DNA from 3 places in the Aquabacterium sp. J223 genome. Region 1 is predicted to be linked to each of the others. Evidence: predicted binding sites of a transcription regulator. Region 1 holds the regulator's gene; each other region holds the start of a gene.

Region 1 (9,965 bases):
CCTGGGCATGTCGGGCTCGCTGCACCTCGACGAGGCCGCCCGCGCGCTGCCCGAGCCGCGGCCGCGGCATGTGCACTTCGAGCTGCTCACCGACCGCGGGCTGCTGGCGCTGACCGACCCGCGGCGCTTCGGCGCGGTGGTGTGGTCGGCAGCGCTGGACCAGCCGCCGGCCGCCGGGCTGCTGGCCCGCCTGGGCCATGAGCCCTTCGACCCGGCCCTCACGCCCGCCCTGCTGCACGACGGCCTGAGGCGCCGCCGCAGCGCGGTGAAGGCGGCGCTGCTGGCGGGCGACATCGTCGTCGGCGCCGGGAACATCTACGCCTGCGAGGCGCTGCACGCGGCCGGCATCGACCCGCGCACCCGCAGCGACCGGCTCAGCCGGCCCCGCGCCGAGCGGCTGCTGGTCTCGCTGCGGTCCACGCTGGACCGGGCGCTGGCGCTCGGCGGCTCCACCCTGCGCGACTTCCGCGACGCCCACGGCATGGCCGGTGCCTTCCAGTCGTCGGCGGGCGTCTACGGGCGGGAAGGCCAGCCCTGCCCACGCTGCGGGACGCCGGTGCGGCGCATCGTCCAGCAGCAGCGGTCCAGCTTCTTCTGCCCGGGCTGCCAGAAGCGTTGAACGGCGCTGACGGGCGCTGCAGGCAGCGTCTGCAGTGCAGGACTGCCGCTTCCGGCCACCCGCGGCGCCCGGTGTTGCCAGGCGTGACACCCCGCGCCACCCCCTGCGCTAGCATGCCCCGCCTCCCGGTGACCCCGTCTCCCACCCGCCCGATGCCCGCCGTCCTGCCCACCTTCGCCGCCCGCCTCGACGCCCTCGCCGACTGGCGCGCCGGGCTGCAGCGGCACCTGGCGGACTGGGGCCGGCTGCTGGCCGAGCACGGCCTGCTGGAACACGGCGCCGAGACCGGTCTTGCCGCGCTGCAGGAGCGGCTGGCCGGCGACAAGCTGGTGCTGGCCTTCGTCGCCGAGTTCTCGCGCGGCAAGTCGGAGCTGATCAACGCCATCTTCTTCGCCGACACCGGCCAGCGGGTGCTGCCGGCCACGCCCGGCCGGACCACCATGTGCCCGGTCGAGCTGCTCCACGAGGAGGGCGAGGCGCCCGGCCTGTCGCTGCTGCCGGTGCAGACGCGGCTGCAGGGCCTGTCGCTGGCCGAGCTGCGCGATCGCCCCGACGCGTGGACGCGGCACGAACTGGACGGCTCGCCGGACCGGCTGGCCACCACCCTGCGCGAGGTGACGCGCACGCTGCGCGTGCCGGTCGCCGACGCCAAGGCCCTCGGCTTCTGGGACGACGAGCGGCCCGAGGACAACCCGCCCCAGGGCGACGACGGCCTGGTCGAGGTGCCGGCGTGGCGCCATGCCCGCATCGTCTACCCGCACCCGCTGCTCAAGCGCGGGCTGGTGGTGCTGGACACGCCCGGCCTGAACGCCATCGGCGCCGAGCCCGAGCTGACGCTGGGCCTGCTGCCCAGCGCCCATGCCGCCATCTTCCTGCTCGGCGCCGACACCGGCGTCACCCGCAGCGACCTGGCCGTCTGGCGCGAGCACCTCGGTTCGCCGTCGCTGGTGCGCTACGCGGTGCTGAACAAGGTCGACACGCTGGCCGACCCGCTGGCCACCGCCGAGCAGGTGCGCGAACAGGTCGCCGCCCAGCGCGCCGCGGCGGCGCAGGCGTTGGGCCTGGACCTGCAGCGGGTGTTCCCGCTGTCGGCCCGGCAGGCGCTGGCCGCGCGCATCGCCGGCGACGAGCTCCTGCTGCACGCCAGCGGCGTGCCGGCGCTCGAGGCCGCCATCGGCCGCCAGCTGCTGCCCCTGCGCCGGCAGATCCTGGCCCAGGCGGTGGTGGAAGGCCGCGACCGGGTGCAGTCGGCCGTGCTGCGCCGCCTGACCGACCAGCGCCGGCAGAACGCCGAGCAGTTGCTGGAGCTGAAGGGCCTGCGCGGCAAGAGCGCGGTGCGCACGGAGGCGCTGCTGCGCCGAGTCGAGCAGGAGGCGGCCGACTTCGAGCGTTCCACCGCTCGGCTGACCGCGATGCGCTCGGTGCACGCCCGGCTGCTGAAGGAAGCGCTGCTGCCGTTGGCCAGCGAACGCCTGCGCGAGGAGGTGGTGCGGCTGCAGGCCGACCTCGACAGCGGCCTGCTGCGCCTGGGCGCCCGCAAGGCCTTCCAGTCGCTGTGCCAGCGGCTGCACGCGCTGCTGGCACAGGCCGGCGTCGGCGCGCAGGAGGTGGGCACCATGCTGCAGGCCACCTTCCAGCAGCTCAACAGCGAGTTCGGCTTCGCCCTGACCCTCGGCAGCACGCCGGGGCTGGAGCGCTACCGCCGCGAGCTCGACCTCATCGCCCGCAACTACGGCCACTACCTGGGCCCGACCCAGGCCCTGCGCCTGGCCGATGCGCGCTTTCGCGAGCAGTTCCGCCGCATGCTGCTGTCCAAGCTGCGCATGGTCTTCGAGAGCGCCAGCGCCGAGCTCGAGCTGTGGAGCAAGAACGCCGCGGCGCAGGTCGACGCGCAGCTGCGTGAGCGCCGCCGCGGCTTCAAGCGCCGCCGCGAGGCGCTGCTGCGCATCCGCCAGGCCGCCGGCGAGCTGGAGCAGCGCATCGGCGAGCTGCAGTCCGAGGAGCAGCACTTGCAGCGGCTGCAGGCCCGCCTGACCGCGCTCGCCGCCGCCATCGACGAAGCGACGCAGGCACCGCAGGGTGCCGAGGACGACCCCGCCTGGGCCGCGCCGCCGGTGCTGACGCTGGTGAGCGCCGGCCGCGCCGGCCGGTGAGCCGGGTCACGCCGGAGGCGGCGACGCCGGCCGCCGAACCGGTCGCCCGGCCCCGGGCGGGAACGCCGGCCGCGGAACTGGTCGACTGGCAACGCCGGCAGGGCCGCCACCACCTGCCGTGGCAGGCCAGCCGCGAGCCCTACCGGGTCTGGCTGTCCGAGGTCATGCTGCAGCAGACGCAGGTGAGCACGGTGCTCGCCTACTACGACCGTTTCCTCGAGCGGTTCCCCGACGTGCGGGCGCTGGCCGCCGCGCCGCTGGACGACGTGCTGGCGCGCTGGAGCGGCCTCGGCTACTACAGCCGCGCGCGCAACCTGCACCGCTGCGCGCAGGTCGTGGTCGAGCAGCACGGCGGCGCCTTCCCGACGACGGCGGCGGCCTTGGCCACGCTGCCCGGCATCGGCCGTTCCACCGCGGCGGCCATCGCCGCCTTCTGCTTCGGCGAGCGCGCGGCCATCCTCGACGGCAACGTCAAGCGGGTGCTGACGCGGCTGCTCGGCTTCGGCGAGGACCTGGCGCAGCCGGCGGCCGAGCGCCGGCTGTGGGCGCAGGCCGAGGCGCTGCTGCCGCCATGGGCCGCCGACATGCCCGCCTACACCCAGGGCCTGATGGACCTGGGCGCCACGGTGTGCCTGGCCCGGCGGCCGCAGTGCCTGTTGTGCCCCTGGCAGGCGCGCTGCATCGCCCGCCGCGAGGGCGCGCCCGAGCGTTACCCGGTGAAGACGCGCAAGCTCAAGCGCGGCCGGCGCGAGAGCAGCCTGCTGTGGCTGCAGCGGGGGTCGACGCTGTGGCTGTCGCAGCGCCCGGCCACCGGGGTGTGGGCCGGGCTGTGGAGCCTGCCCGACTACGCCAGCGAGGCCGAACTGCAGGCGCTGACCGGCACCTGGCCCGGCGAGGGCCGGCCGCTGCCGGCGATCGAGCATGTGCTGACCCACCTCGACTGGCGGCTGGCGCCGTGGTGCCACCGCCTGCCCGACGACGTGCCGGCGGCCGCCGTGCTCGAGGTCGAGGCAGCGCTGCCGCCCGGCCGCTGGGTGTCGTGCGACGACGCGCTGGCGCTGGGCCTGCCGGCGCCGGTGCGCAAGCTGCTGGGCGGTTGACGCGCGACCTCAGGGCTCGGGGTCGCTCAGCACGCCTTTCGAACGCAGGAACTCGTCCACCAGCCGCAGCCGCACCAGCGGTTCGTCGAGCGCCATCAGCTGCTGCCGCGCGCTCATCGGGATGGGCAGCAGCTCGCACCAGCGGTTGGCCACCCAGCCGGCATCGTCGAAGCGGTAGGGCTCCAGGAAGGGCGCCGCGCCCTGGCCCTTCAGCGAGGCGATGGCCTGCGCCAGCGCCTTCACGGTCGGCAGGTGTTCTGGCGGCGGCGCCAGCGTGGCGTCGGCGGGCAGCCGCCGGTGCGGCGCCTGCCAGAGGCCATCGGCGGCCTGCGTCGGCGCACCGATGCGGAAACGCTGCCCGCCGCGGCACTGCACCTTGAGGATGCCGGCCTGCTCGCTGTCCACCTCGAGGATCTCGGCCAGCACGCCGACGGCCTCGAAGCGCGCCGGCGGCCGGCCGGGCAGCTGCACCTCGGTGCCCTGGCGCAGGCAGACGACGCCGAAGGGCTCCTGGCCGCGCAGGCAGCGGCCGATGAGGTCGAGGTAGCGTGCCTCGAACACCTTCAGCGGCAGCAGCCCGCCAGGGAACAGCACGCTGCGCAGCGGGAACAGCGGCAGCGACGGCGCGTCGTCGGGCACGTCCGGTGTCACTCGCGCGCATCCAGTTCGCGGTGCCGCACCAGGGCCGACACCTCGGCACCGAAGCGCCGGCACAGCCATTCGACCGCGTAGACCGAGCGGTGCTGGCCGCCGGTGCAGCCGATGGCCACCGTGAGGTAGCCGCGCTGGTCCTGCGCGAAGGCCGGCAGCCAGCGGCGCAGGAAGGTCTCGATCTGCGACAGCATCTCGCCCACCTCCGGCTGCTGTTCCAGGTAGGCGGCCACCGCGGCGTCGCGGCCGGTGAGGGCGCGCAGCTCGCGGATGTAGTGCGGGTTGGGCAGCACGCGCAGGTCGTAGACGAAGTCGGCGTCGCGCGGCACGCCGTGCTTGAAGGCGAAGGACTCGAAGACCACCGTCAGCCGCGAGCGGTCGGCCTGCACCAGGTCGCGCACCCAGGCGCGCAGCTGGGCCGGGCGCAGGTGGCTGGTGTCCAGCACCGACGAGGCCTCGCGCAGGTCGGTCAGCAGCTCGCGCTCCAGCTCGATGGCGTCGACCAGCGCGCGCCGGCCGTCGCCGGCGCCGGGCCCGTCGTCGGTCTGCGACAACGGGTGCGGCCGCCGCGTCTCGGAGAACCGGCGCACCAGCGCTTCGGTGCTGGCGTCGAGGAAGAACGAGCGGATCGCCACGCCTTCGCCCTTCAGCTCGGCCAGCAGCGGCAGCAGGTGCGGCAGCGAGCCGGCGCTGCGCACGTCCACCGCGATCGCCACCCGGCGGTCCGGGTGCTGCTCGGCGGCGCGCTGACGCTCCACCCGCACGAACTCGCGCAGCAGCTCGGGCGGCAGGTTGTCGACGCAGAAGAAGCCGGCGTCCTCCAGCGCGTGCAGCGCGATGGACTTGCCCGAGCCGGAGATGCCGGTGACGAGCACCAACTCGCGCAGGCCACTGGCCGGCCCCGTCATGCCTTGCTCCGCCTGGCCTTGGCCGGCGTGCCGGCGGCGCCCTCGGTCAGCAGGGCCTCGGCATGGGCGCGGCTGGCGCCGGACAGGCGTTCGCCGCCGCCCAGCATGCGGGCGATCTCGCCGACGCGCGCCTCGCCCGTCACCGGCGCCAGCCGGCTGAGCGTGGCCTCGCCAACGGACTGCTTGGCGACGACCAGGTGGTGGTCGGCACAGGCGGCCACCTGCGGCAGGTGGGTGACGGCCATCACCTGGCGCTCGCGACCGAGCTGCTTCATCAGCCGTCCGACGGTGTCCGCCACCGTGCCGCCGACGCCGGCGTCGACCTCGTCGAAGATCAGCGTGCCGGCTCCGTCGGCGTCCTGCCGCGCGGTGACCACGGCGATGGCCAGCGCCAGCCGCGACAGTTCACCGCCGGAGGCCACCTTGGCCAGCGGCCGCGGGGGTGGCGCCGGCATGGCCGGCGATGAGGAACTCGACCGCCTCCAGCCCGTGCGACTGCGGCGCCGGCAGCGGCTGCAGCGCCACCTCGAAACGGCCGCCGGCCATGCCGAGCTGCTGCATGGCGGTGGTGACGGCCTCGGCCAGCCGCGGCGCCGCCGCGGCCCGCAACGTGGACACACGACGGGCTTCGCCGATCAGCGCGGCCTCGGCGTCGTCGCGCGCCCGTTCCAGCGCGGGCAGGTCGGCCGAGGCGTCCAGCGCGGCCAGTTCCTCGCGCCACTGCTGCAGCAGCGCGGGCAGCTCGGCCGGCGGCCGGCGCCAGCGCCGCGCCAGCCCCATCCATTCCGACAGCCGGGCCTCGACCGCGGCCAGACGGTCGGGGTCCGGTTCGACCTGGTGCAGGTAGCCGTTGAGGTCGTGCGCCGCGTCCTGCAGCGCCACGCCGGCGTCGCGCAGCACCCGGGCCACCTCGCCCAGCCGCGGGTCGACCTCGGCCACCGCGTCCAGCGCGTCGGCGGCGCGGGCGACCAGGGACTCCGCATTGACGTCGGCCTCGCTCACCTGCTGCAGCGCCGCCTGGGCCGCGTCGATCAGGGCCTGGCCGTGCGCCAGCCGGCGGTGCTCGGCATCGAGCTCGGTCCATTCGTCCGTGCCGGGCGCCAGCTTGTCCAGCTCGGCGATCTGCCAGGCCAGGCGGTCGCGCTCGCGCTGCAGCTCGGCCTGGCGGGCGCCGGCCTCGGCCAGCGCGTCGCCGGCGGCCTTCCAGCGCTGCCACAGGTCCGCCAGCGCGGCGGTGTCGACGCCTGCCTGGGCGTCCAGCAGCGCGCGCACCGAGGCCGGCCGCGTCAGGCCCTGCCAGGCGTGCTGGCCGTGGATGTCGACCAGGTGCTCGGCCGCCTCGCGCAGCTGCCCGACGGTGGCCGCGCTGCCGTTGATCCAGGCGCGGCTGCGGCCCTGCGCGTCGAGGCTGCGCCGCAGCAGCAGGCTGCCGTCGTCGGCGTCGAAGCCGGCGTCGGCCAGCCAGCCGGCCAGCGAGGCGGGGGCGTCGAACTCGGCGCTGATCTCGGCGCGCGGCGCGCCCTCGCGCACGACACCGGCGTCGCCGCGGCCACCGAGCGCCAGCTGCAGCGCGTCGATCAGGATGGACTTGCCGGCACCGGTCTCGCCGGTGAGCACGGTGAAGCCGGACTCCAGCGACAGGTCCAGTTCGTCGACGATGACGAAGTCGCGCAGGGCGAGGCGGCGCAGCATCGGTCAGACCCCACCTTCGTACCAGCGGAGTTTTCGGCGCAGGGTGGCGTGGTAGCTCCAGCCGCGGGGATGCAGGAAGCGCACCCGGTGCGCCGAGCGGCACACCCGCACCCGGTCGCCGTGCAGCAGGCTGGCCAGGCTCTGCATGTCGAAGTTGGCCGACGCGTCGCGGCCGGCGACGATCTCGATCGTGACCTCGGCCGCATCGGGCAGCACGATCGGCCGGTTGGACAGCGTGTGCGAGGCGATGGGCACCAGCACCCAGCCGGCGATGGCCGGGTGCAGGATCGGCCCGCCGGCCGACAGCGCATAGGCGGTGGAGCCGGTGGGCGAGGCCAGGATCAGGCCATCGGCCCGGATGTTGGCCATGAACTCCTCGCCGATCTGCACCGACAGCTCCACCATGCTGGCGGTGGCGCCGCGGCTGACCACCACGTCGTTGAGCGAGACGCTCTCGAAGATCTGCTGCCCGTCGCGCCACACGCTGCCGTCGAGCATGGTGCGCGACTCATCCTCGAAGTGGCCGTCGAGGATGGGTCCCAGCGCCTCGCGCCAGGCGTTGGCCGCGATGTCGGTGATGAAGCCGAGCCGGCCCTGGTTGATGCCGACCACCGGCACCTGGTGGCGGGCCAATTGCCGGGCGACGCCGAGCATGGTGCCGTCGCCGCCGATGACCACCGCCAGGTCGCACTGCGCGCCGATGTCGGCGATGGTCAGGCCGCCGAGCCCCTCCATCCCGGTGGCCTGCGCGGTGCCCGCGTCCAGCGACACCTGGACGCCCTGGCGCATCATGAAGTCCGCAATCTCCTGCAGCAGCGGGCGGATGCCCTGCGCCTGGTACTTGCCGACGAGCGCGACATGGGAGAAGCGGGCGGGCATGCGAACGATTACACCACAGGGGTATCGGCCGGCCGCCCTCGGCGGACCGGGTGGGATGCCCTCTCCGTAGAATGAAAGATCATGCTGGACGAGCGCGCCAAAACCCTGCTGAAGACGCTGGTCGAGCGCTACATCGCCGAGGGCCAGCCGGTGGGGTCGCGCACCCTGTCGCGTGCCTCCGGGCTCGACCTGTCGCCGGCCACCATCCGCAACGTGATGGCCGACCTGGAGGAGCTGGGCCTGATCGCCAGCCCGCACACCTCGGCCGGCCGCATTCCCACGCCGCGCGGCTACCGGCTCTTCGTCGACACCCTGCTCACGGTGCGCAACCCCGACCTCGCCGGCGCCGTCGCGCCGCCCGAGGCGCGCCAGGCGCTGCGCCCCGACCAGCCGCAGCGGGTGATCGCCAACGCCGCGCAGTTGCTGTCCAGCCTGTCCAGCTTCGTCGGCGTCGTGACGGCGCCGAAGAAGAGCGGCGTCTTCCGCCACATCGAGTTCCTTCGCCTGGCCGAGCGGCGGGTGCTGGTCATCCTCGTCACGCCCGAGGGCGACGTGCAGAACCGGGTGCTCTTCACCGCGCAGGACCTCAGCCAGTCACAGCTGATCGAGGCCACCAACTACGTCAACGCCCACTACGGCGGCCTGACGCTCGACGAGGTGCGCGAGCGGCTGAAGCACGAGGTGGAGGCGCTGCGCGGCGAGATCGCGGCGCTGATGCGCGCCGCGGTGGACGCGGGCACCGAAGCGGCCGACAGCCAGGAGCAGGTGGTCGTCAGCGGCGAGCGCAACCTGCTGGCGGTGCAGGACTTCGGGCACGACATGGGCTCGCTGCGCCGGCTGTTCGACCTCTTCGAGCAGAAGACCCAACTGATGCGCCTGCTGGAGGGGTCCAGCCGTGCCGAGGGCGTGCGCATCTACATCGGCGGCGAGAGCGGCGTCGTGCCGTACGAGGAGCTGTCGGTGGTGAGCGCGCCCTACGAGGTCGACGGTCAGGTGGTCGGCACGCTGGGCGTCATCGGTCCCACGCGCATGGCCTACGACCGCATGATCCAGATCGTCGACATCACCGCCCGGCTGGTGACCAACGCGCTGAGCCAGAAGTAGCGACGGCCGCCGCACGACCCCGGCCATGCCCCGCTTCGCGGCCAACCTCACGCTGCTCTACAACGAGCACGGCTTCCTCGACCGCGTTGCCGCCGCCGCGCACGACGGCTTTGCCGCCGTCGAGTGCCTGTTCCCCTATGCCTGGCCCGCCCAGGCCATCGCCGAGCGGTTGGCGGCGCACCGGCTGCAGACGGTGCTCTTCAACGCGCCGCCCGGCGACTGGGACGCCGGCGAGCGCGGGCTGGCCTGCCTGCCCGGGCGCGAGGCCGAGTTCGACGCCGGCATCGCGCAGGCGCTGGCATACGCGGCCGTGCTCGGCTGCCCGCGGTTGCACGTGATGGCGGGGCGCCTGCCGCCGGATGCAAACCGGGACGCCGCCACATCGGTGTACATCGACAACCTGCGCCGCGCCGCCCGGGCCGCAAGGCCGCTGGGCGTGGACCTGCTGATCGAGCCGATCAACCGGCGCGACATGCCGGGCTACTTCCTCTGCCGGCAGGAGGAGGCGCATGCGGTGCTCGACGCGGTCGGCGAGCCCAACCTCAAGGTGCAGATGGACCTGTACCACGCGCAGATCGTCGAGGGCGACCTGGCGACGAACCTGCGCCGCTGGCTGCCCACCGGCCGCGTCGGCCACCTGCAGATCGCCGGGGTGCCGGAGCGGCACGAGCCCGACGTCGGCGAGGTGCACTACCCGTACCTCTTCGACCTCATCGACGCCCTGGGCTACGACGGCTGGATCGGCTGCGAATACCGCCCCCGGCGCGGTGCGGTGCCCGGCGGCACCTCCGACGGGCTGGGCTGGCGGGCCGCCCGCGACCGCCCGGTCGGTTGACCGCTGCCTACAATCCGCGGCGCT
Region 2 (9,965 bases), 950 kb from region 1:
CGACCGCGACCGGCATGATCGACCTGCGCACCCGGCGGAGCCTGAGCGACCGGCGAAGCCTGAGGGACCGCTTCATCATCCAGGACGGCGCCGTGCCGTACCCGTTCGCCCGCCTGTTCGAGGAGGCCGTGACGACCTTCTCCGCGGCGCATGCCACCGCCGATTGGAACATGCGGGGCGAAACGGATGCCGCGATCGACGACCCGCTGGCATTGAACTCACACAAGCAGCAACGCACCCAGTTCCTGCTGCTGATGGGCCACGATGACGCAGGCTGGCACATGCAGTTCACCTCTTCGGCCACGCGGGCCGGCGATGGGAGGCACACCGTTGCCCTGACCCGCGTCAGCCTGGCGCCCCGCCAAGAAGAGCCAAGCTTCAAGACCGAACGCTGCCGCCAGAATGATGTCGACAAAGTGGTGAGCGCGTTGGCCCGTGGGCGCTTCGGTGGACGGTATGTACCCAATCCCCTGTGGTCGCCGGCGCCCGCCGACCTGCTGGATGCCACCAAGTCCAGTCAACAGCTGCCGTCAGGCGAGAAGGCTGTGGCGCCGGTGCTCGCCGAGCGTTCGGTCACCGTCCATCCACTGGGCGGGTGCCGCATGGCCGATTCCGCAGAACGTGGCGTCGTCAACTCGATCGGACAAGTCTTCTCCTCCGCGGTCGGCACGGACGTGCACGACAGCCTCGTCGTGCTGGACGGCTCCATCGTGCCGACCTCGCTGGGCATCAACCCCTTGCTGACCATTGCGGCACTGGCCGATCGAGCCTGCGATGCATTGGCGCAGACCTGGGGCCTCACGCAACAGGCCAATCCGCCCGCGAAGCCGCCTCCCCAGTTGCCGCCGCCGGTCGCACCGTTGCCTTGGCGGCGGGTGCCCACCGCGGTTCGTTTCCGTGAATCGATGACCGGTGGACTGCAACTCACGGTGGACCCCGTGCCGGCTTGGACGGACGCCCCCTCCGCAAACGTTCGCCGAGACGTGCGGGCCACCCTCACCGTCAGCGCCGAGGTTGACGACCTGGAGGACTTGCTGCGAGACCCTCGGCACGCAGTCAGCCGTGCCACGGCCGAACTCGATCTGCTGTGGTTCACCGCCTCCTTGCCGACACCGGATGCGCAACGACGTGAGACGGCCCGGGTCAAAGTGGCCATCCCGACGGTGAGCGTGACCTTGCTGGAGCCACTGCCATCAAACCGGGAGGAAAGGGTATGGCGCGCCATGCGGCACTGGCTGCACAGCCGAGGGCGCGCGGAGCTTCACGACTGGATCGTTCAGCAGGGCCTGAGGCGCCGAGCGCTGCGCCTTCTCCTATGGATGCTTAGCCTGGAAAGCCGCAGCGCTCGACAGTCCATACTTTTCGCTGTGGAGAAGCTGCCGCTGCCGCCTTTCCTGGGCCGGTCGCTTCAGAAAACCCTGGTCGGCCTGTTGAAGGTGGCGAGCCACCATGGCGAGGCCCGGGTACTGCGCTATGACCTCGGAACGGTGGCACCGCCGGCAGGCGTGGCGTGGCCATTCTCCGGGCCCGTGCGCATCCTTACGGCCAAGCGGGTGCACTACGGTGATGGTCCTGGCTACCGCCAGCGCCCCAGCACGGGCGCGCTCGATCCGTGGCTGCCCCCGCGCGTGCCTACCCACTTCTGGCGGGCGCTGCACGAGTTGCACGTGCTGGTGATCGCCGAGGGTTCGCAGGGCGAGGCCATCTCGGCCGACGACTGGCCGGTGGATCAGTGGCCGGCGGACATCAGGCGCCAGGACTGGCGTGTGCTCGGTCGCGGCACGTGGACGGTGAACAACCTGCCGCTGCTCACCACCGACATGCCGCAGCTCAGGGACCATGCCACGCTGGCCGATGCATGGGTGGACACCGCGTCGCTGGCGGCCTTCGTCGCGCGCTGCTTCCTCCAATCGTCTTTCTGGCGACTGCGGCTGCCTCACTACCCGACGCCGCTACCCAGCGCGCCCAACCCCCCTGCCCAACGACTACACGCTGGGGGCCGACCAGACGCTGGGTCCGCTGCCAGGGCAGACGCTCGACACGGTCACAGGCCGCTATGTAGAGGCCGACTGGCCCGGCGTGCGAATCACCCGGACGTTCGTGCCCATGGTCAAGGACAGGCCGGTCAAGATCGCGCTGACGCGCTTTGAGCCACAGGCAGTGCCTGCGTCGATGCCTCGGTCAGCCGTCCTGCTCATCCATGCCTTCGTCACCTCGGGGTACATGTTCGCTACGCCCAGAGCGCCGACCAACGCCGTGCAGGCGCTGACGGCGGCGGGCTTCGACATTTGGGTCGTCGACCTGCGCACGAGCGTGGCGCTGCCCTCCAGTCACCAGGACTGGGACTTCGATGTGCTGGGCCGGGAGGACGTGCCCGCTGCGGTGCGCCATGTCTTCGAGGCAAGCGGCAATCGCCCCATCCACGTCGTGGCGCAGTGCATGGGGTCGGCCGTCTTCAACATGGCGGTGCTGGGCGGCCATCTGCGCGACAGTGGCGGGAAATCGATGGTGGCCTCTTCGGTGCAGGTACAGGTGTCCATGGACATCGTCCCCAGCTATCCGAACCACCTCAAATCGACACTCCTTCACGCCATGGAATGGGCACTGGGGGTGGAGCAGGTCGACGTGGTGGCCGACACCCGCACCTTGACCGCCCGGCGCCGAGGTGCCGCGGTGGTCGACCGGCTGCTATGGAGCTGGCCGGTCAACGATGTCGACGCCATGCGCATGCGCGACAACCGGCTCAACCTGCCCCGACAGGACGAGGTGCCTGGCATGCGCCGCATCAGCGCCCTCTACGGCCGCATCCTGTCCTGGGACAACGTCGGCGACGATGTCCGGCGTCACTTGCCGGAGCTGTTTCGCCATGCCAGCATGCGGGCGATTCGCCATCTCATGCGAATGGAACGCGCCGGACGGCTGGTCAATTTCCATGGCGAGGACGTCTATGTCCACGACGACAAGATCGCCGCCCACTACGACTTCCCCGTGCTGTTCGTCCATGGTCCGTTCGCCACGACGTTCGCGCAGGGCACCACACGGCGATCGAAGATCCGCCTCGATCGGCTACAGCCGGCGTATCCCCATTGCCGGCTGGTGCTCCGACAGCGCCGCGGGACCCGGGGCATAACGCCGCCACGCCCGTGGGGGCATTTCGACCTGTGGGTGAGCGAGGACGCCCCGCAGTTCTTCGACGCCTTGGTCCAGTTTCTCCGGGCGCCGACGGGAACGCCTGCCCTCGGCACCGCTGCGCCGCCGTCAAAGCAACAAAGGCGACTGCCCTCATGGCTGCGCATCGGCAGGTGGCAGCCCGGTCAAGACGCACAGCACGGGCTCCTGCGCTTGTCGTTCGCCTGGCCGTTCGCGGAACACGGCGGAGCCTGGTGCCAGGTGGTTGCGGTCGGCGTCAGCGGCGCGGCCGTCCACCCGAGCGTCCAGTTCGAAGTGCTGAAGGACTGGACGAACATCGACCTGCTCTACGGAGCGGGCACATTGGAAGTCCAGCTGCCGGCTCGCCTACAACACTGGTGGATCTGCGTCGTCTGCCGGGAATCGGCCGCGGCCTTGTTTCCTGGAACCAACGACATCGAAAAAGGTACTGGACACGCCGTCTGGTGGGACTGCCTCGATCCGACCAGTCCCACTATGGGCCCGCATCTCGCCAAGGACCAGGGGCCGCATTTGGGCGTGGCCGGGGCTGGTCAACACCGCTTACCCAAGTTCGGCAACGTCGGCAGCACCTTCAACAAGATCCTGGGACCGAGAACTCTGCCGAGGTTCTTCGATGCAGAGGTTAGAACCAGCTCTTCCGGCACCCGCGGCGGACTCCATCCCGACTACCTGCGGGCCTTCCAAAGCCGGCACCATCATCCCGTCGGCAGCGTCCGCCTTAACGCGCGGGCATTCCGACAGCTGTCACGGCAGAACGACGTGCGGCTGCTCATCGGTTCCTGCCGTTACCAAGCCAGCGGCTTCGAGCAGCAGCACGCTGACCGGGTGCTGGCGCGCATCGTCCTCCAGGCGCCGGACGCGCAGAACGCCACGTTGTTGGACGGCCTTGATGCCGCCTTGCTGCTGGGCGACTTGGTCTACGCCGATGCCACCTACGGCCTGATGGACACCCCCCACCGCCGCCCGGCTGCGCGCCCAATACGCCGACCTGTGGTGCGGCTCCGCAGGCGCCCTCGCCAGCCGGGTGCCGACCTGGCTGTGCGTGGACGACCACGAGATCCGCGACGACTGGTTCAATGGACTGCGCAACGGGCGTGACGATTCCGCGAACGACACCCTGCGCCGAGAAGCCGCCTTCGGCTGCCTGATGGCTGGCCTGGGCGGCGGCGTCGCCGCCGACCGGTTCTGGTACTCGTTCGAGACCTCGGGTTTCCGCTTCGCCGTCCTCGACCTGAGGACCGAGCGCATGCCGCCGGGAGGCCGCATCTGGTCGCGGACGCAGCGCGACTGGTTCCAGAGCTGGCTCGCTGCGTCCGCGGACCACATCAAGGAAGGACGACCATTGTTCGTGGCCGGTTCCATTCCGGTGTTTCCGTTCAACGACGGGGCAGGCTCGGCAGAGGATCTGGGGCGCGGCGATGGTTGGAGCGCCTACCCCGACAGCCTTGCCGAGTTCTTCTCGCTTCTGCTGAAGGCGAAGGTGCCCCGCTTGGTGCTGCTGGCCGGCAACCCGCACCTGTCTCATGTGGCACAGGGCACCCTGGCAGATGCGGGGCATTCGATGTCCGTGGTCAGCGTCGTCGCGTCGGCGCTCAACGCGCCCTTGCCCAGTATGGGCACACCGCGAGGAGCGATTCAGGCGTCCTTGCGACCAGCGCCCGGTAGCGAGCCCGGCTCCGGCCCCCGCTTGTCCTACACAACCAGAACGCAGAGCGACGAGGACTGCGCCTGCGTGGTCGAGGTGGCCGGAGCCAGCGATGGCACCTGGACCTTGGTCGCGAGCTTTGTAGGCCTGGACGGCACACCTCCGGGCGACTTGACGGCCGTGGGCATGACCACGCTGGTGTTTTAGCGGAGCCGTTCCCCCTCCCGCGTAAGTCACGGCGCTTTTTGACCCGACCCGGACTGGACTTCATCCCCGACATTGGCGATGCCGTCGGCGCGATGCGCTCGCTGGCAGCACTGTCCTGGCGCTGCTCGATGAGCCGGAGGGCCTCGCCTGGTCCTGCAGGCCTTCTCGGACTCGCCTTGCGCCACAGGCGCAAGGGTGAACCCGACGACAGGCGCCCCTCTTGAACCGGCGCCCGGGTCCCCTATAATCCGCTTGCTAGCACTCAGCTACGGCGAGTGCTAACAGTGCCGGACCGGCAGCGCCGGGTCCAGGTGCTGAAGCATTTCGCCCAGCCGCCTCGGCCGGGCGCACCCCACGAGCCAACCCGCAAGGAGATGCGATGAAACTTCGTCCGTTGCACGATCGCGTGATCGTCAAGCGCCTGGAACAGGAAACCAAGACCGCCTCGGGCATCGTGATCCCCGACAACGCCGCCGAGAAGCCGGACCAGGGCGAAGTGCTGGCCGTCGGCCCGGGCAAGCGCAGCGAAAAGGGCGACTTCATCGCCCTGAACATCAAGGTCGGTGACCGCGTCCTGTTCGGCAAGTACAGCGGCCAGACCGTCAAGGTCGATGGCGACGAACTGCTCGTGATGCGCGAGGAAGACCTCTTCGCCGTCGTCGAGAAGTAATCGCAACAGAACTCGAATCCCCGGAGAACTCACATGGCAGCTAAAGAAGTCGTATTCGGCGGTGACGCCCGCGCCCGCCTCGTCGAAGGCGTGAACATCCTGGCCAACGCGGTCAAGGTCACGCTGGGCCCCAAGGGCCGCAACGTGGTGCTGGAGCGCTCGTTCGGCGCCCCCACCGTCACCAAGGACGGTGTCTCGGTCGCCAAGGAGATCGAGCTCAAGGACAAGCTGCAGAACATGGGCGCGCAGATGGTCAAGGAAGTCGCTTCCCGGACCAGCGACAACGCCGGTGACGGCACCACCACCGCCACCGTGCTGGCCCAGGCCATCGTGCGCGAGGGCTTCAAGTACGTGGCCGCCGGCCTGAACCCGATGGACCTGAAGCGCGGCATCGACAAGGCCGTCGTGGCGCTGGTCGAGCAGCTGAAGGCCCAGAGCAAGCCCACCACCACCTCCAAGGAGATCGCGCAGGTCGGCACCATCTCGGCCAACAGCGACGACTCCATCGGCCAGATCATCGCCGAGGCGATGGACAAGGTCGGCAAGGAAGGCGTGATCACCGTTGAGGACGGCAAGAGCCTGAACAACGAGCTCGACGTCGTCGAGGGCATGCAGTTCGACCGCGGCTACCTGTCTCCGTACTTCATCAACAACCCGGACAAGCAGTCGGCCATCCTGGACAACCCGTTTGTCCTGCTGTTCGACAAGAAAATCAGCAACATCCGCGACCTGCTGCCCACGCTGGAGCAGGTGGCCAAGGCCGGCCGGCCGCTGCTGATCATCGCCGAGGAAGTCGAAGGCGAGGCGCTGGCCACCCTGGTGGTCAACACCATCCGCGGCATCCTGAAGGTCGTCGCCGTCAAGGCCCCGGGCTTCGGTGACCGCCGCAAGGCCATGCTCGAGGACATCGCCATCCTGACCGGCGGCAAGGTCATCGCCGAGGAGGTCGGCCTGACGCTGGAGAAGGTGCAGCTGTCCGACCTGGGCCAGGCCAAGCGCGTCGAGGTGGGCAAGGAGAACACCACCATCATCGACGGCGCCGGTGCCGCCGCCGACATCGAAGCGCGGGTCAAGCAGATCCGCGTGCAGATCGAGGGAAGCCACCAGCGACTACGACCGCGAGAAGCTGCAGGAGCGCGTGGCCAAGCTGGCCGGCGGCGTGGCGGTGATCAAGGTCGGTGCCGCCACCGAAGTCGAGATGAAGGAAAAGAAGGCGCGTGTCGAAGACGCCCTGCACGCCACGCGTGCCGCGGTGGAAGAAGGCATCGTCGCCGGCGGTGGTGTCGCGCTGCTGCGTGCCAAGCAGGCCGTGGGCGAGATCAAGGGCGACAACGCCGACCAGGACGCGGGCATCCGCCTGGTGCTGAAGGCCATCGAAGCGCCCCTGCGCGAGATCGTCTACAACGCCGGCGGCGAAGCCTCGGTGGTCGTCAACGCGGTGCTGGCCGGCAAGGGCAACTACGGCTTCAACGCGGCCAACGACACCTACGGCGACATGATCGAGATGGGCATCCTGGACCCGACCAAGGTGACCCGCACCGCGCTGCAGAACGCCGCGTCGGTGGCCTCGCTCATCCTGACGACCGAGGCCATGGTCGCCGAGGCGCCGAAGGAAGACGCCCCGGCCATGCCGGGCGGCGGCGGCATGGGTGGCATGGGCGGCATGGGCATGGACATGTGATCGTCCGTGGCCGGGCCTCGTGCCCAGCCTCCGAAAGGGCCGCAGCGATGCGGCCCTTTTTCTTTGCCTTTTCTTCTGCGCATTTGTCGGCAGGACCGGGGGCCTTTTCAGGGGATCGGGGCGTCGGCCCGACAGGAAAATTCCCGGTTCATGCCCAGCGAAACGCCACACCCCGCCCTCCTCGCCTTCATCGAGGCGGAACTGCAGCAGACACCGCCCATGGTGGAGGACATGCTGAGGCGCACGGCGGACGCCATCCCGGCCGCGCTGGCCCGGCAGACGCCGGGCGAACGCCAGCAGTCGATGGAGCTGACCGAAGCGCTGCGCCGCCACGGCGCCGCGCTGGTCGGGCGCTACGTCGAGGCGCTGCGCGAGCAGGCGCTGCGGGCGGCCGGCTGCGAGTCGACGCCGGCGCAGGGCGCGCCCCGGGCGGCGACGCTCGAGCTGGTCGACGAGGACGCGGTGGCGGCCGAAGTGCAGCTGTCGCGCACCGTCGAGGCCATCGCCAGCGTCGCCGAGTACGAGGTGCGCGAGCTGCGCACCTACACCGCCGCGCTGGTCGGCGACGTCGACGTGGCGCAGGAGACGAACCCCTTCCGGCCGGACGCCCATGCACGGGCGCTGCAGGCGCTGGCCAACGCGCTGCCGCTGTCGCCGGCGCATCGGCTGCTGCTCATGCGTCAGGCCGCCTTCCCGCTGGCGCAGGCGCTGCGTCGCGCCTATGCCGCGGCCACCAGCCGGCTGGAAGCCGCGGGCGTGGAGCCCGGCGCCTACCGCACCATCGTGCTGAACGCCGGCACCCGCACCCGCTGGGACGCCGGTCTGCGGCCCAACACCAACCTGCAGGTGCTGCGCGACAGCCTGCCGATGCCGCTGGACCCGGCGCCCGCCCCAGCGGCCAGCGCCGCGCCGGCCAGTGCCCCGGCCGCCGACCCCCGCCAGATCGAACTGCTCGGCCGCCTCTTCGACAGCCTGCTGCGCGACGGGAAGCTGCGGCAACCGGTGCAATGGCTGGTCTCCCGACTGCAGTCGGCCGCGTTGCGCCTGCTGCTGAACGAACCGACGCTGCTCGACGGCTACCACCACCCGCTGTGGCAGTTCCTCGACCGTGCGGCCTTCCTGCTCGACCGGTCGCCGGCGGCGCAGGCGCACCTCACCTCGCTGGTCGACAACTTGGTCGCCGAGCCGCGGCAGGATGAGCGGCGCTACCAATGGGCGCTGGAGCGGCTGACCGCACTCGAGCGCCACCAGTTCGAGCAGCGCCGGCAGCAGTTCGCGCCGTCGCTGGCCGAGCTCGAACGCACCGAAGCCGGCCTCGCCCCGCCTCGCGACGCGGTGCCGACCACGCTCGACGTCGGCAACCTGCTCACGGTGCCGGCCGACCTGCTCGACACCCCCGGCGCGCACGGCGACGCCACCGAGGCCGAGCGCTGGCTGCAAGCGCAGCGCCCGGGCGACTGGTGCCGCTTCTTCCTGCAGGGCGAGTGGCGCGCGCTGCAGGCCATCGGCAGCGGTCCGCGCGGCGAACTGTGGCTCTACGCCGGCGACGACGGCCGGCCGTGGTGCCTGCGCCGCGGCGCGCTGCAGCGGCTGCGCGCCGAAGGGCTGGCGAAGGCGCTGCTGCCGCGCTCGCTGCTCGAACGCGCCGCCCGCCGGGTGCTCAAGGACCTGGCACCGCTGGCCGAATAGGGCCGTCCGGCCTCAGGCCCGGGGCTGGGCATGGGCCCAGCCGTGCAGCAGCACCGCGGCGTCGTCGACGCCCTGCCGCTTCAACGCCGAGAACAGCGTGACGCCGATGTCGGCCTGCCCGCCGGCCAGCGCCCCCAGCCGGTCGCCGGCGGTGCGCAAGGCGGCATCGGCCTCGCGCCGGTTCAGCTTGTCGGCCTTGGTCAGCAGCACCAGCAGCTTGACCTCGCCGGTGCCCGCCCGCGGCGCGACGAAGTCCAGCAGCTGGTCGTCGAGGTCGGTGAAGCCCAGGCGCGAATCGACCATCAGCACCACGCCCGACAGGCTGCGACGGATCTCCAGGTAGCGCGCCATCACCTCCTGCCAGCGCAGCTTGGCGCTGCGCTCCACCGCGGCGTAGCCGTAACCCGGCAGGTCGGCGAACAGCGCGTCGGCGGCGTCCTTGGGGCCGAGTTCGAAGAGGTTGATGTGCTGCGTGCGGCCCGGTGTCTTCGACGCGAAGGCCAGCCGCCTCTGCTGCGCCAGCGTGTTGATGGCGGTGGACTTGCCGGCGTTGGAGCGGCCGACGAAGGCGATCTCCGGCAGCTCGGTGGGCGGCAGCTGGTCCAGCCGGCTGGCGGTGGTGAGGAAACGGGCGGTGTGGGTCCAGCCGAGGGCGGTCCTGGCATCGACGCTGGGCACCGGGGCGGAAGGGTCTGCGGGGGCGACCGAAGGGTCGCGGGCGTCGGTGCTCATGGGCCATTGTAAAATCGGTGGGTTTTCCCTCTCGCGGCACCTCACCCCATGACGGCTTCCCCGATCCGCCTCGCGAACCTTCACGCGGTGGCCCTGGCCTTCTGCCTTGCCCTCCCTGCCATGGCCGCGGAGAACGCTCCCGCACCCAAGATCGACCTGGCCCGCGGCCA
Region 3 (9,965 bases), 960 kb from region 1:
CTGCTCTGGTAGATGGCGATGCCGCGGTGGAAGGCCGGCTCGTTGACCTTCACGGTGGCCGCCTTGCGCTCGCCGGTCTCGCGGTCGTGGATGACGACCTGGCTGGCGAACAGCTTGGGCATGCCCGTGTCGTGAGTACTCGACGATGAACTTCGTCAGCTCGATGTCGAAGGGCAGCTCCTGCAGCACCACCCCGCGCGGCTGGTTGATCACCGCCACCCCGGCACGCGCGCCCTCGGGCACCAGCAGGTTGGCGCGGAAGGTCGGGTTGTCGGCGCCCAGGCGGTGCTGGGCCGGCACGTCGCGCAGCAGGCCACCGCCGGTGAAGACGCTCTTGTCCTGCCACCACATCTGCGCGCGCACCACCAGGTCGCCATCGACCAGGCCGCCCAGGCAGATCAGCACGATGGCCGAATGGGCGGCGAGGTAGCCCACCTTGTTGGCCGCGCCCTTGCGCGCCGCGATCATCACGCCGTGCGGGCGCTGATGCACCCTGGGGCGCCAGCCGGCGGACTGCAGCAGCGTGCTCACGCGCTGGAAGGCGCTGTCGCGGTCTTCGGCCAGCCGGCCCTGCGCCTTGTGGTGGAAGGCCTGCAGCGCCTGCTCGCGCAGGCGTTCCTTGGTCGAGCGCAGGTCGGCGGCGATCTTCGGCGCGTTGCGCGCGATGCACAGGCTGGTCGAGGCGACCAGGAAGGCCAGGATCAGCAGGAACCACCAGGTGCTGTAGACGGTGTACAGCCCGACCCGGCCGAACAGCTCGGCCCAGAAGGGACCGAACTGGTTGACGTAGTTGGCGGTGGGCTGCTGCTGCTGCACCACGGTGCCGATCACCGAGGCGATGCAGATGACGGTGAGCAGCGCGATGGCGAAGCGCATCGACGCCAGCAGTTCGAGCGCGTCGCGCCAGGCGCGCGCACGGCGGGCGTCGGCAGGGCGGCTCAGGAGGCTGGCGGACATCGCAGGATTATCCGGGCCGGACCAAGCCGGACCCTGCGGCGGGCCTATCGCAGCCCGGCGATGTAGTCGGAGACCGCCTGGATCTCCTTGTCGCTCAGTCGGGCGGCGATCTGCTGCATCGGCAGGTTGTTGGCGCGCGCGCCGCTGCGGAAGGCGGTGAGCTGGGCCTGCGTGTAGTCGCCGTGCTGGCCGCCGATGCGCGGGTACTGCACCGGGATGCCGGCGCCGGTGGGGCTGTGGCAGCCGGCGCAGGCGGGCACCGCCTTCTCGGCGACGCCGCCGCGGTAGATCTTCTCGCCCAGGGCCACCAGTTCCTTGTTCTTGGCGAAGCCGGGCTTGGCCGACTTGCTGGCGTAGAAGGCGGCGACGTTGCGCATGTCCTCCTCGGACAGCGCCGAGGCGAAGCCCTTCATGATCGGGTTCTTGCGCTTGTCGGTCTTGTACTCGACGAGTTGCTTGACCAGGTAGTCGGCGTGCTGGCCGGCGATGATGGGCTGGGCCGGCGAGCCGCGGCCACCGTCGAAGGCATGGCAGGACGCGCAGACCTGCGTGGCGATGGCCTGGCCGCGGGCCAGGTCGATCTTGGGTGCGGGAGCGTTCTCCGCGGCCATGGCAGGGGAGGGCAAGGCAGAAGGCCAGGGCCACCGCGTGAAGGTTCGCGAGGCGGATCGGGGAAGCCGTCATGGGGTGAGGTGCCGCGAGAGGGAAAACCCACCGATTTTACAATGGCCCATGAGCACCGACGCCCGCGACCCTTCGGTCGCCCCCGCAGACCCTTCCGCCCCGGTGCCCAGCGTCGATGCCAGGACCGCCCTCGGCTGGACCCACACCGCCCGTTTCCTCACCACCGCCAGCCGGCTGGACCAGCTGCCGCCCACCGAGCTGCCGGAGATCGCCTTCGTCGGCCGCTCCAACGCCGGCAAGTCCACCGCCATCAACACGCTGGCGCAGCAGAGGCGGCTGGCCTTCGCGTCGAAGACACCGGGCCGCACGCAGCACATCAACCTCTTCGAACTCGGCCCCAAGGACGCCGCCGACGCGCTGTTCGCCGACCTGCCGGGTTACGGCTACGCCGCGGTGGAGCGCAGCGCCAAGCTGCGCTGGCAGGAGGTGATGGCGCGCTACCTGGAGATCCGTCGCAGCCTGTCGGGCGTGGTGCTGATGGTCGATTCGCGCCTGGGCTTCACCGACCTCGACGACCAGCTGCTGGACTTCGTCGCGCCGCGGGCGGGCACCGGCGAGGTCAAGCTGCTGGTGCTGCTGACCAAGGCCGACAAGCTGAACCGGCGCGAGGCCGATGCCGCCTTGCGCACCGCCGGCGACCGGCTGGGGGCGCTGGCCGGCGGGCAGGCCGACATCGGCGTCACGCTGTTCTCGGCGTTGAAGCGGCAGGGCGTCGACGACGCCGCGGTGCTGCTGCACGGCTGGGCCCATGCCCAGCCCCGGGCCTGAGGCCGGACGGCCCTATTCGGCCAGCGGTGCCAGGTCCTTGAGCACCCGGCGGGCGGCGCGTTCGAGCAGCGAGCGCGGCAGCAGCGCCTTCGCCAGCCCTTCGGCGCGCAGCCGCTGCAGCGCGCCGCGGCGCAGGCACCACGGCCGGCCGTCGTCGCCGGCGTAGAGCCACAGTTCGCCGCGCGGACCGCTGCCGATGGCCTGCAGCGCGCGCCACTCGCCCTGCAGGAAGAAGCGGCACCAGTCGCCCGGGCGCTGCGCTTGCAGCCAGCGCTCGGCCTCGGTGGCGTCGCCGTGCGCGCCGGGGGTGTCGAGCAGGTCGGCCGGCACCGTGAGCAGGTTGCCGACGTCGAGCGTGGTCGGCACCGCGTCGCGAGGCGGGGCGAGGCCGGCTTCGGTGCGTTCGAGCTCGGCCAGCGACGGCGCGAACTGCTGCCGGCGCTGCTCGAACTGGTGGCGCTCGAGTGCGGTCAGCCGCTCCAGCGCCCATTGGTAGCGCCGCTCATCCTGCCGCGGCTCGGCGACCAAGTTGTCGACCAGCGAGGTGAGGTGCGCCTGCGCCGCCGGCGACCGGTCGAGCAGGAAGGCCGCACGGTCGAGGAACTGCCACAGCGGGTGGTGGTAGCCGTCGAGCAGCGTCGGTTCGTTCAGCAGCAGGCGCAACGCGGCCGACTGCAGTCGGGAGACCAGCCATTGCACCGGTTGCCGCAGCTTCCCGTCGCGCAGCAGGCTGTCGAAGAGGCGGCCGAGCAGTTCGATCTGGCGGGGGTCGGCGGCCGGGGGCACTGGCCGGCGCGGCGCTGGCCGCTGGGGCGGGCGCCGGGTCCAGCGGCATCGGCAGGCTGTCGCGCAGCACCTGCAGGTTGGTGTTGGGCCGCAGACCGGCGTCCCAGCGGGTGCGGGTGCCGGCGTTCAGCACGATGGTGCGGTAGGCGCCGGGCTCCACGCCCGCGGCTTCCAGCCGGCTGGTGGCCGCGGCATAGGCGCGACGCAGCGCCTGCGCCAGCGGGAAGGCGGCCTGACGCATGAGCAGCAGCCGATGCGCCGGCGACAGCGGCAGCGCGTTGGCCAGCGCCTGCAGCGCCCGTGCATGGGCGTCCGGCCGGAAGGGGTTCGTCTCCTGCGCCACGTCGACGTCGCCGACCAGCGCGGCGGTGTAGGTGCGCAGCTCGCGCACCTCGTACTCGGCGACGCTGGCGATGGCCTCGACGGTGCGCGACAGCTGCACTTCGGCCGCCACCGCGTCCTCGTCGACCAGCTCGAGCGTCGCCGCCCGGGGCGCGCCCTGCGCCGGCGTCGACTCGCAGCCGGCCGCCCGCAGCGCCTGCTCGCGCAGCGCCTCGACGTAGCGCCCGACCAGCGCGGCGCCGTGGCGGCGCAGCGCTTCGGTCAGCTCCATCGACTGCTGGCGTTCGCCCGGCGTCTGCCGGGCCAGCGCGGCCGGGATGGCGTCCGCCGTGCGCCTCAGCATGTCCTCCACCATGGGCGGTGTCTGCTGCAGTTCCGCCTCGATGAAGGCGAGGAGGGCGGGGTGTGGCGTTTCGCTGGGCATGAACCGGGAATTTTCCTGTCGGGCCGACGCCCCGATCCCCTGAAAAGGCCCCCGGTCCTGCCGACAAATGCGCAGAAGAAAAGGCAAAGAAAAAGGGCCGCATCGCTGCGGCCCTTTCGGAGGCTGGGCACGAGGCCCGGCCACGGACGATCACATGTCCATGCCCATGCCGCCCATGCCACCCATGCCGCCGCCGCCCGGCATGGCCGGGGCGTCTTCCTTCGGCGCCTCGGCGACCATGGCCTCGGTCGTCAGGATGAGCGAGGCCACCGACGCGGCGTTCTGCAGCGCGGTGCGGGTCACCTTGGTCGGGTCCAGGATGCCCATCTCGATCATGTCGCCGTAGGTGTCGTTGGCCGCGTTGAAGCCGTAGTTGCCCTTGCCGGCCAGCACCGCGTTGACGACCACCGAGGCTTCGCCGCCGGCGTTGTAGACGATCTCGCGCAGGGGCGCTTCGATGGCCTTCAGCACCAGGCGGATGCCCGCGTCCTGGTCGGCGTTGTCGCCCTTGATCTCGCCCACGGCCTGCTTGGCACGCAGCAGCGCGACACCACCGCCGGCGACGATGCCTTCTTCCACCGCGGCACGCGTGGCGTGCAGGGCGTCTTCGACACGCGCCTTCTTTTCCTTCATCTCGACTTCGGTGGCGGCACCGACCTTGATCACCGCCACGCCGCCGGCCAGCTTGGCCACGCGCTCCTGCAGCTTCTCGCGGTCGTAGTCGCTGGTGGCTTCCTCGATCTGCACGCGGATCTGCTTGACCCGCGCTTCGATGTCGGCGGCGGCACCGGCGCCGTCGATGATGGTGGTGTTCTCCTTGCCCACCTCGACGCGCTTGGCCTGGCCCAGGTCGGACAGCTGCACCTTCTCCAGCGTCAGGCCGACCTCCTCGGCGATGACCTTGCCGCCGGTCAGGATGGCGATGTCCTCGAGCATGGCCTTGCGGCGGTCACCGAAGCCCGGGGCCTTGACGGCGACGACCTTCAGGATGCCGCGGATGGTGTTGACCACCAGGGTGGCCAGCGCCTCGCCTTCGACTTCCTCGGCGATGATCAGCAGCGGCCGGCCGGCCTTGGCCACCTGCTCCAGCGTGGGCAGCAGGTCGCGGATGTTGCTGATTTTCTTGTCGAACAGCAGGACAAACGGGTTGTCCAGGATGGCCGACTGCTTGTCCGGGTTGTTGATGAAGTACGGAGACAGGTAGCCGCGGTCGAACTGCATGCCCTCGACGACGTCGAGCTCGTTGTTCAGGCTCTTGCCGTCCTCAACGGTGATCACGCCTTCCTTGCCGACCTTGTCCATCGCCTCGGCGATGATCTGGCCGATGGAGTCGTCGCTGTTGGCCGAGATGGTGCCGACCTGCGCGATCTCCTTGGAGGTGGTGGTGGGCTTGCTCTGGGCCTTCAGCTGCTCGACCAGCGCCACGACGGCCTTGTCGATGCCGCGCTTCAGGTCCATCGGGTTCAGGCCGGCGGCCACGTACTTGAAGCCCTCGCGCACGATGGCCTGGGCCAGCACGGTGGCGGTGGTGGTGCCGTCACCGGCGTTGTCGCTGGTCCGGGAAGCGACTTCCTTGACCATCTGCGCGCCCATGTTCTGCAGCTTGTCCTTGAGCTCGATCTCCTTGGCGACCGAGACACCGTCCTTGGTGACGGTGGGGGCGCCGAACGAGCGCTCCAGCACCACGTTGCGGCCCTTGGGGCCCAGCGTGACCTTGACCGCGTTGGCCAGGATGTTCACGCCTTCGACGAGGCGGGCGCGGGCGTCACCGCCGAATACGACTTCTTTAGCTGCCATGTGAGTTCTCCGGGGATTCGAGTTCTGTTGCGATTACTTCTCGACGACGGCGAAGAGGTCTTCCTCGCGCATCACGAGCAGTTCGTCGCCATCGACCTTGACGGTCTGGCCGCTGTACTTGCCGAACAGGACGCGGTCACCGACCTTGATGTTCAGGGCGATGAAGTCGCCCTTTTCGCTGCGCTTGCCCGGGCCGACGGCCAGCACTTCGCCCTGGTCCGGCTTCTCGGCGGCGTTGTCGGGGATCACGATGCCCGAGGCGGTCTTGGTTTCCTGTTCCAGGCGCTTGACGATCACGCGATCGTGCAACGGACGAAGTTTCATCGCATCTCCTTGCGGGTTGGCTCGTGGGGTGCGCCCGGCCGAGGCGGCTGGGCGAAATGCTTCAGCACCTGGACCCGGCGCTGCCGGTCCGGCACTGTTAGCACTCGCCGTAGCTGAGTGCTAGCAAGCGGATTATAGGGGACCCGGGCGCCGGTTCAAGAGGGGCGCCTGTCGTCGGGTTCACCCTTGCGCCTGTGGCGCAAGGCGAGTCCGAGAAGGCCTGCAGGACCAGGCGAGGCCCTCCGGCTCATCGAGCAGCGCCAGGACAGTGCTGCCAGCGAGCGCATCGCGCCGACGGCATCGCCAATGTCGGGGATGAAGTCCAGTCCGGGTCGGGTCAAAAAGCGCCGTGACTTACGCGGGAGGGGGAACGGCTCCGCTAAAACACCAGCGTGGTCATGCCCACGGCCGTCAAGTCGCCCGGAGGTGTGCCGTCCAGGCCTACAAAGCTCGCGACCAAGGTCCAGGTGCCATCGCTGGCTCCGGCCACCTCGACCACGCAGGCGCAGTCCTCGTCGCTCTGCGTTCTGGTTGTGTAGGACAAGCGGGGGCCGGAGCCGGGCTCGCTACCGGGCGCTGGTCGCAAGGACGCCTGAATCGCTCCTCGCGGTGTGCCCATACTGGGCAAGGGCGCGTTGAGCGCCGACGCGACGACGCTGACCACGGACATCGAATGCCCCGCATCTGCCAGGGTGCCCTGTGCCACATGAGACAGGTGCGGGTTGCCGGCCAGCAGCACCAAGCGGGGCACCTTCGCCTTCAGCAGAAGCGAGAAGAACTCGGCAAGGCTGTCGGGGTAGGCGCTCCAACCATCGCCGCGCCCCAGATCCTCTGCCGAGCCTGCCCCGTCGTTGAACGGAAACACCGGAATGGAACCGGCCACGAACAATGGTCGTCCTTCCTTGATGTGGTCCGCGGACGCAGCGAGCCAGCTCTGGAACCAGTCGCGCTGCGTCCGCGACCAGATGCGGCCTCCCGGCGGCATGCGCTCGGTCCTCAGGTCGAGGACGGCGAAGCGGAAACCCGAGGTCTCGAACGAGTACCAGAACCGGTCGGCGGCGACGCCGCCGCCCAGGCCAGCCATCAGGCAGCCGAAGGCGGCTTCTCGGCGCAGGGTGTCGTTCGCGGAATCGTCACGCCCGTTGCGCAGTCCATTGAACCAGTCGTCGCGGATCTCGTGGTCGTCCACGCACAGCCAGGTCGGCACCCGGCTGGCGAGGGCGCCTGCGGAGCCGCACCACAGGTCGGCGTATTGGGCGCGCAGCCGGGCGGCGGTGGGGGGTGTCCATCAGGCCGTAGGTGGCATCGGCGTAGACCAAGTCGCCCAGCAGCAAGGCGGCATCAAGGCCGTCCAACAACGTGGCGTTCTGCGCGTCCGGCGCCTGGAGGACGATGCGCGCCAGCACCCGGTCAGCGTGCTGCTGCTCGAAGCCGCTGGCTTGGTAACGGCAGGAACCGATGAGCAGCCGCACGTCGTTCTGCCGTGACAGCTGTCGGAATGCCCGCGCGTTAAGGCGGACGCTGCCGACGGGATGATGGTGCCGGCTTTGGAAGGCCCGCAGGTAGTCGGGATGGAGTCCGCCGCGGGTGCCGGAAGAGCTGGTTCTAACCTCTGCATCGAAGAACCTCGGCAGAGTTCTCGGTCCCAGGATCTTGTTGAAGGTGCTGCCGACGTTGCCGAACTTGGGTAAGCGGTGTTGACCAGCCCCGGCCACGCCCAAATGCGGCCCCTGGTCCTTGGCGAGATGCGGGCCCATAGTGGGACTGGTCGGATCGAGGCAGTCCCACCAGACGGCGTGTCCAGTACCTTTTTCGATGTCGTTGGTTCCAGGAAACAAGGCCGCGGCCGATTCCCGGCAGACGACGCAGATCCACCAGTGTTGTAGGCGAGCCGGCAGCTGGACTTCCAATGTGCCCGCTCCGTAGAGCAGGTCGATGTTCGTCCAGTCCTTCAGCACTTCGAACTGGACGCTCGGGTGGACGGCCGCGCCGCTGACGCCGACCGCAACCACCTGGCACCAGGCTCCGCCGTGTTCCGCGAACGGCCAGGCGAACGACAAGCGCAGGAGCCCGTGCTGTGCGTCTTGACCGGGCTGCCACCTGCCGATGCGCAGCCATGAGGGCAGTCGCCTTTGTTGCTTTGACGGCGGCGCAGCGGTGCCGAGGGCAGGCGTTCCCGTCGGCGCCCGGAGAAACTGGACCAAGGCGTCGAAGAACTGCGGGGCGTCCTCGCTCACCCACAGGTCGAAATGCCCCCCACGGGCGTGGCGGCGTTATGCCCCGGGTCCCGCGGCGCTGTCGGAGCACCAGCCGGCAATGGGGATACGCCGGCTGTAGCCGATCGAGGCGGATCTTCGATCGCCGTGTGGTGCCCTGCGCGAACGTCGTGGCGAACGGACCATGGACGAACAGCACGGGGAAGTCGTAGTGGGCGGCGATCTTGTCGTCGTGGACATAGACGTCCTCGCCATGGAAATTGACCAGCCGTCCGGCGCGTTCCATTCGCATGAGATGGCGAATCGCCCGCATGCTGGCATGGCGAAACAGCTCCGGCAAGTGACGCCGGACATCGTCGCCGACGTTGTCCCAGGACAGGATGCGGCCGTAGAGGGCGCTGATGCGGCGCATGCCAGGCACCTCGTCCTGTCGGGGCAGGTTGAGCCGGTTGTCGCGCATGCGCATGGCGTCGACATCGTTGACCGGCCAGCTCCATAGCAGCCGGTCGACCACCGCGGCACCTCGGCGCCGGGCGGTCAAGGTGCGGGTGTCGGCCACCACGTCGACCTGCTCCACCCCCAGTGCCCATTCCATGGCGTGAAGGAGTGTCGATTTGAGGTGGTTCGGATAGCTGGGGACGATGTCCATGGACACCTGTACCTGCACCGAAGAGGCCACCATCGATTTCCCGCCACTGTCGCGCAGATGGCCGCCCAGCACCGCCATGTTGAAGACGGCCGACCCCATGCACTGCGCCACGACGTGGATGGGGCGATTGCCGCTTGCCTCGAAGACATGGCGCACCGCAGCGGGCACGTCCTCCCGGCCCAGCACATCGAAGTCCCAGTCCTGGTGACTGGAGGGCAGCGCCACGCTCGTGCGCAGGTCGACGACCCAAATGTCGAAGCCCGCCGCCGTCAGCGCCTGCACGGCGTTGGTCGGCGCTCTGGGCGTAGCGAACATGTACCCCGAGGTGACGAAGGCATGGATGAGCAGGACGGCTGACCGAGGCATCGACGCAGGCACTGCCTGTGGCTCAAAGCGCGTCAGCGCGATCTTGACCGGCCTGTCCTTGACCATGGGCACGAACGTCCGGGTGATTCGCACGCCGGGCCAGTCGGCCTCTACATAGCGGCCTGTGACCGTGTCGAGCGTCTGCCCTGGCAGCGGACCCAGCGTCTGGTCGGCCCCCAGCGTGTAGTCGTTGGGCAGGGGGTTGGGCGCGCTGGGTAGCGGCGTCGGGTAGTGAGGCAGCCGCAGTCGCCAGAAAGACGATTGGAGGAAGCAGCGCGCGACGAAGGCCGCCAGCGACGCGGTGTCCACCCATGCATCGGCCAGCGTGGCATGGTCCCTGAGCTGCGGCATGTCGGTGGTGAGCAGCGGCAGGTTGTTCACCGTCCACGTGCCGCGACCGAGCACACGCCAGTCCTGGCGCCTGATGTCCGCCGGCCACTGATCCACCGGCCAGTCGTCGGCCGAGATGGCCTCGCCCTGCGAACCCTCGGCGATCACCAGCACGTGCAACTCGTGCAGCGCCCGCCAGAAGTGGGTAGGCACGCGCGGGGGCAGCCACGGATCGAGCGCGCCCGTGCTGGGGCGCTGGCGGTAGCCAGGACCATCACCGTAGTGCACCCGCTTGGCCGTAAGGATGCGCACGGGCCCGGAG

What was found. The regulator HrcA, encoded in region 1, represses chaperone genes, less so after heat shock. The targets are predictions, from matches to a motif close to TTAGCACTCNNNNNNNNNGAGTGCTAA.
Region 2: the regulator HrcA is predicted to act here: its motif matches at 5,279-5,305, upstream of groES (co-chaperone GroES).
Region 3: the regulator HrcA is predicted to act here: its motif matches at 6,180-6,206, upstream of groES (co-chaperone GroES).

What each region holds. Positions count from the first base shown of each region.
Region 1 covers NZ_CP088297.1:951,628-961,592, forward strand. Annotated here, with positions in the region: gene mutM (bifunctional DNA-formamidopyrimidine glycosylase/DNA-(apurinic or apyrimidinic site) lyase) at 1-619, shown strand, start outside; gene LRS07_RS04625 (dynamin family protein) at 772-2,772, shown strand; gene mutY (A/G-specific adenine glycosylase) at 2,769-3,872, shown strand; gene LRS07_RS04635 (LON peptidase substrate-binding domain-containing protein) at 3,882-4,523, opposite strand; gene rapZ (RNase adapter RapZ) at 4,520-5,431, opposite strand; partial or broken gene recN (DNA repair protein RecN) at 5,428-7,123, opposite strand; gene LRS07_RS04650 (NAD kinase) at 7,127-8,002, opposite strand; gene hrcA (heat-inducible transcriptional repressor HrcA) at 8,084-9,106, shown strand; gene otnI (2-oxo-tetronate isomerase) at 9,132-9,941, shown strand.
Region 2 covers NZ_CP088297.1:6,020-15,984, forward strand. Annotated here, with positions in the region: gene LRS07_RS00030 (GMC oxidoreductase) at 1-2,150, shown strand, start outside; gene LRS07_RS00035 (alpha/beta hydrolase) at 2,107-4,269, shown strand; gene LRS07_RS00040 (alkaline phosphatase D family protein) at 4,214-5,023, shown strand; gene groES (co-chaperone GroES) at 5,403-5,693, shown strand; partial or broken gene groL (chaperonin GroEL) at 5,727-7,374, shown strand; gene LRS07_RS00055 (DUF1631 family protein) at 7,525-9,063, shown strand; gene yihA (ribosome biogenesis GTP-binding protein YihA/YsxC) at 9,076-9,795, opposite strand; gene LRS07_RS00065 (c-type cytochrome) at 9,916-9,965, shown strand, end outside.
Region 3 covers NZ_CP088297.1:4,644,606-4,654,570, reverse strand. Annotated here, with positions in the region: gene LRS07_RS21900 (cytochrome c biogenesis ResB family protein) at 1-122, opposite strand, end outside; partial or broken gene LRS07_RS21895 (cytochrome c biogenesis ResB family protein) at 157-876, opposite strand; gene LRS07_RS21890 (c-type cytochrome) at 1,002-1,568, opposite strand; gene yihA (ribosome biogenesis GTP-binding protein YihA/YsxC) at 1,690-2,409, shown strand; gene LRS07_RS21880 (DUF1631 domain-containing protein) at 2,422-3,195, opposite strand; partial or broken gene LRS07_RS21875 (DUF1631 family protein) at 3,368-3,961, opposite strand; gene groL (chaperonin GroEL) at 4,112-5,758, opposite strand; gene groES (co-chaperone GroES) at 5,792-6,082, opposite strand; gene LRS07_RS21860 (alkaline phosphatase D family protein) at 6,462-7,271, opposite strand; gene LRS07_RS21855 (hypothetical protein) at 7,216-7,554, opposite strand; gene LRS07_RS21850 (GMC oxidoreductase) at 7,688-9,965, opposite strand, start outside.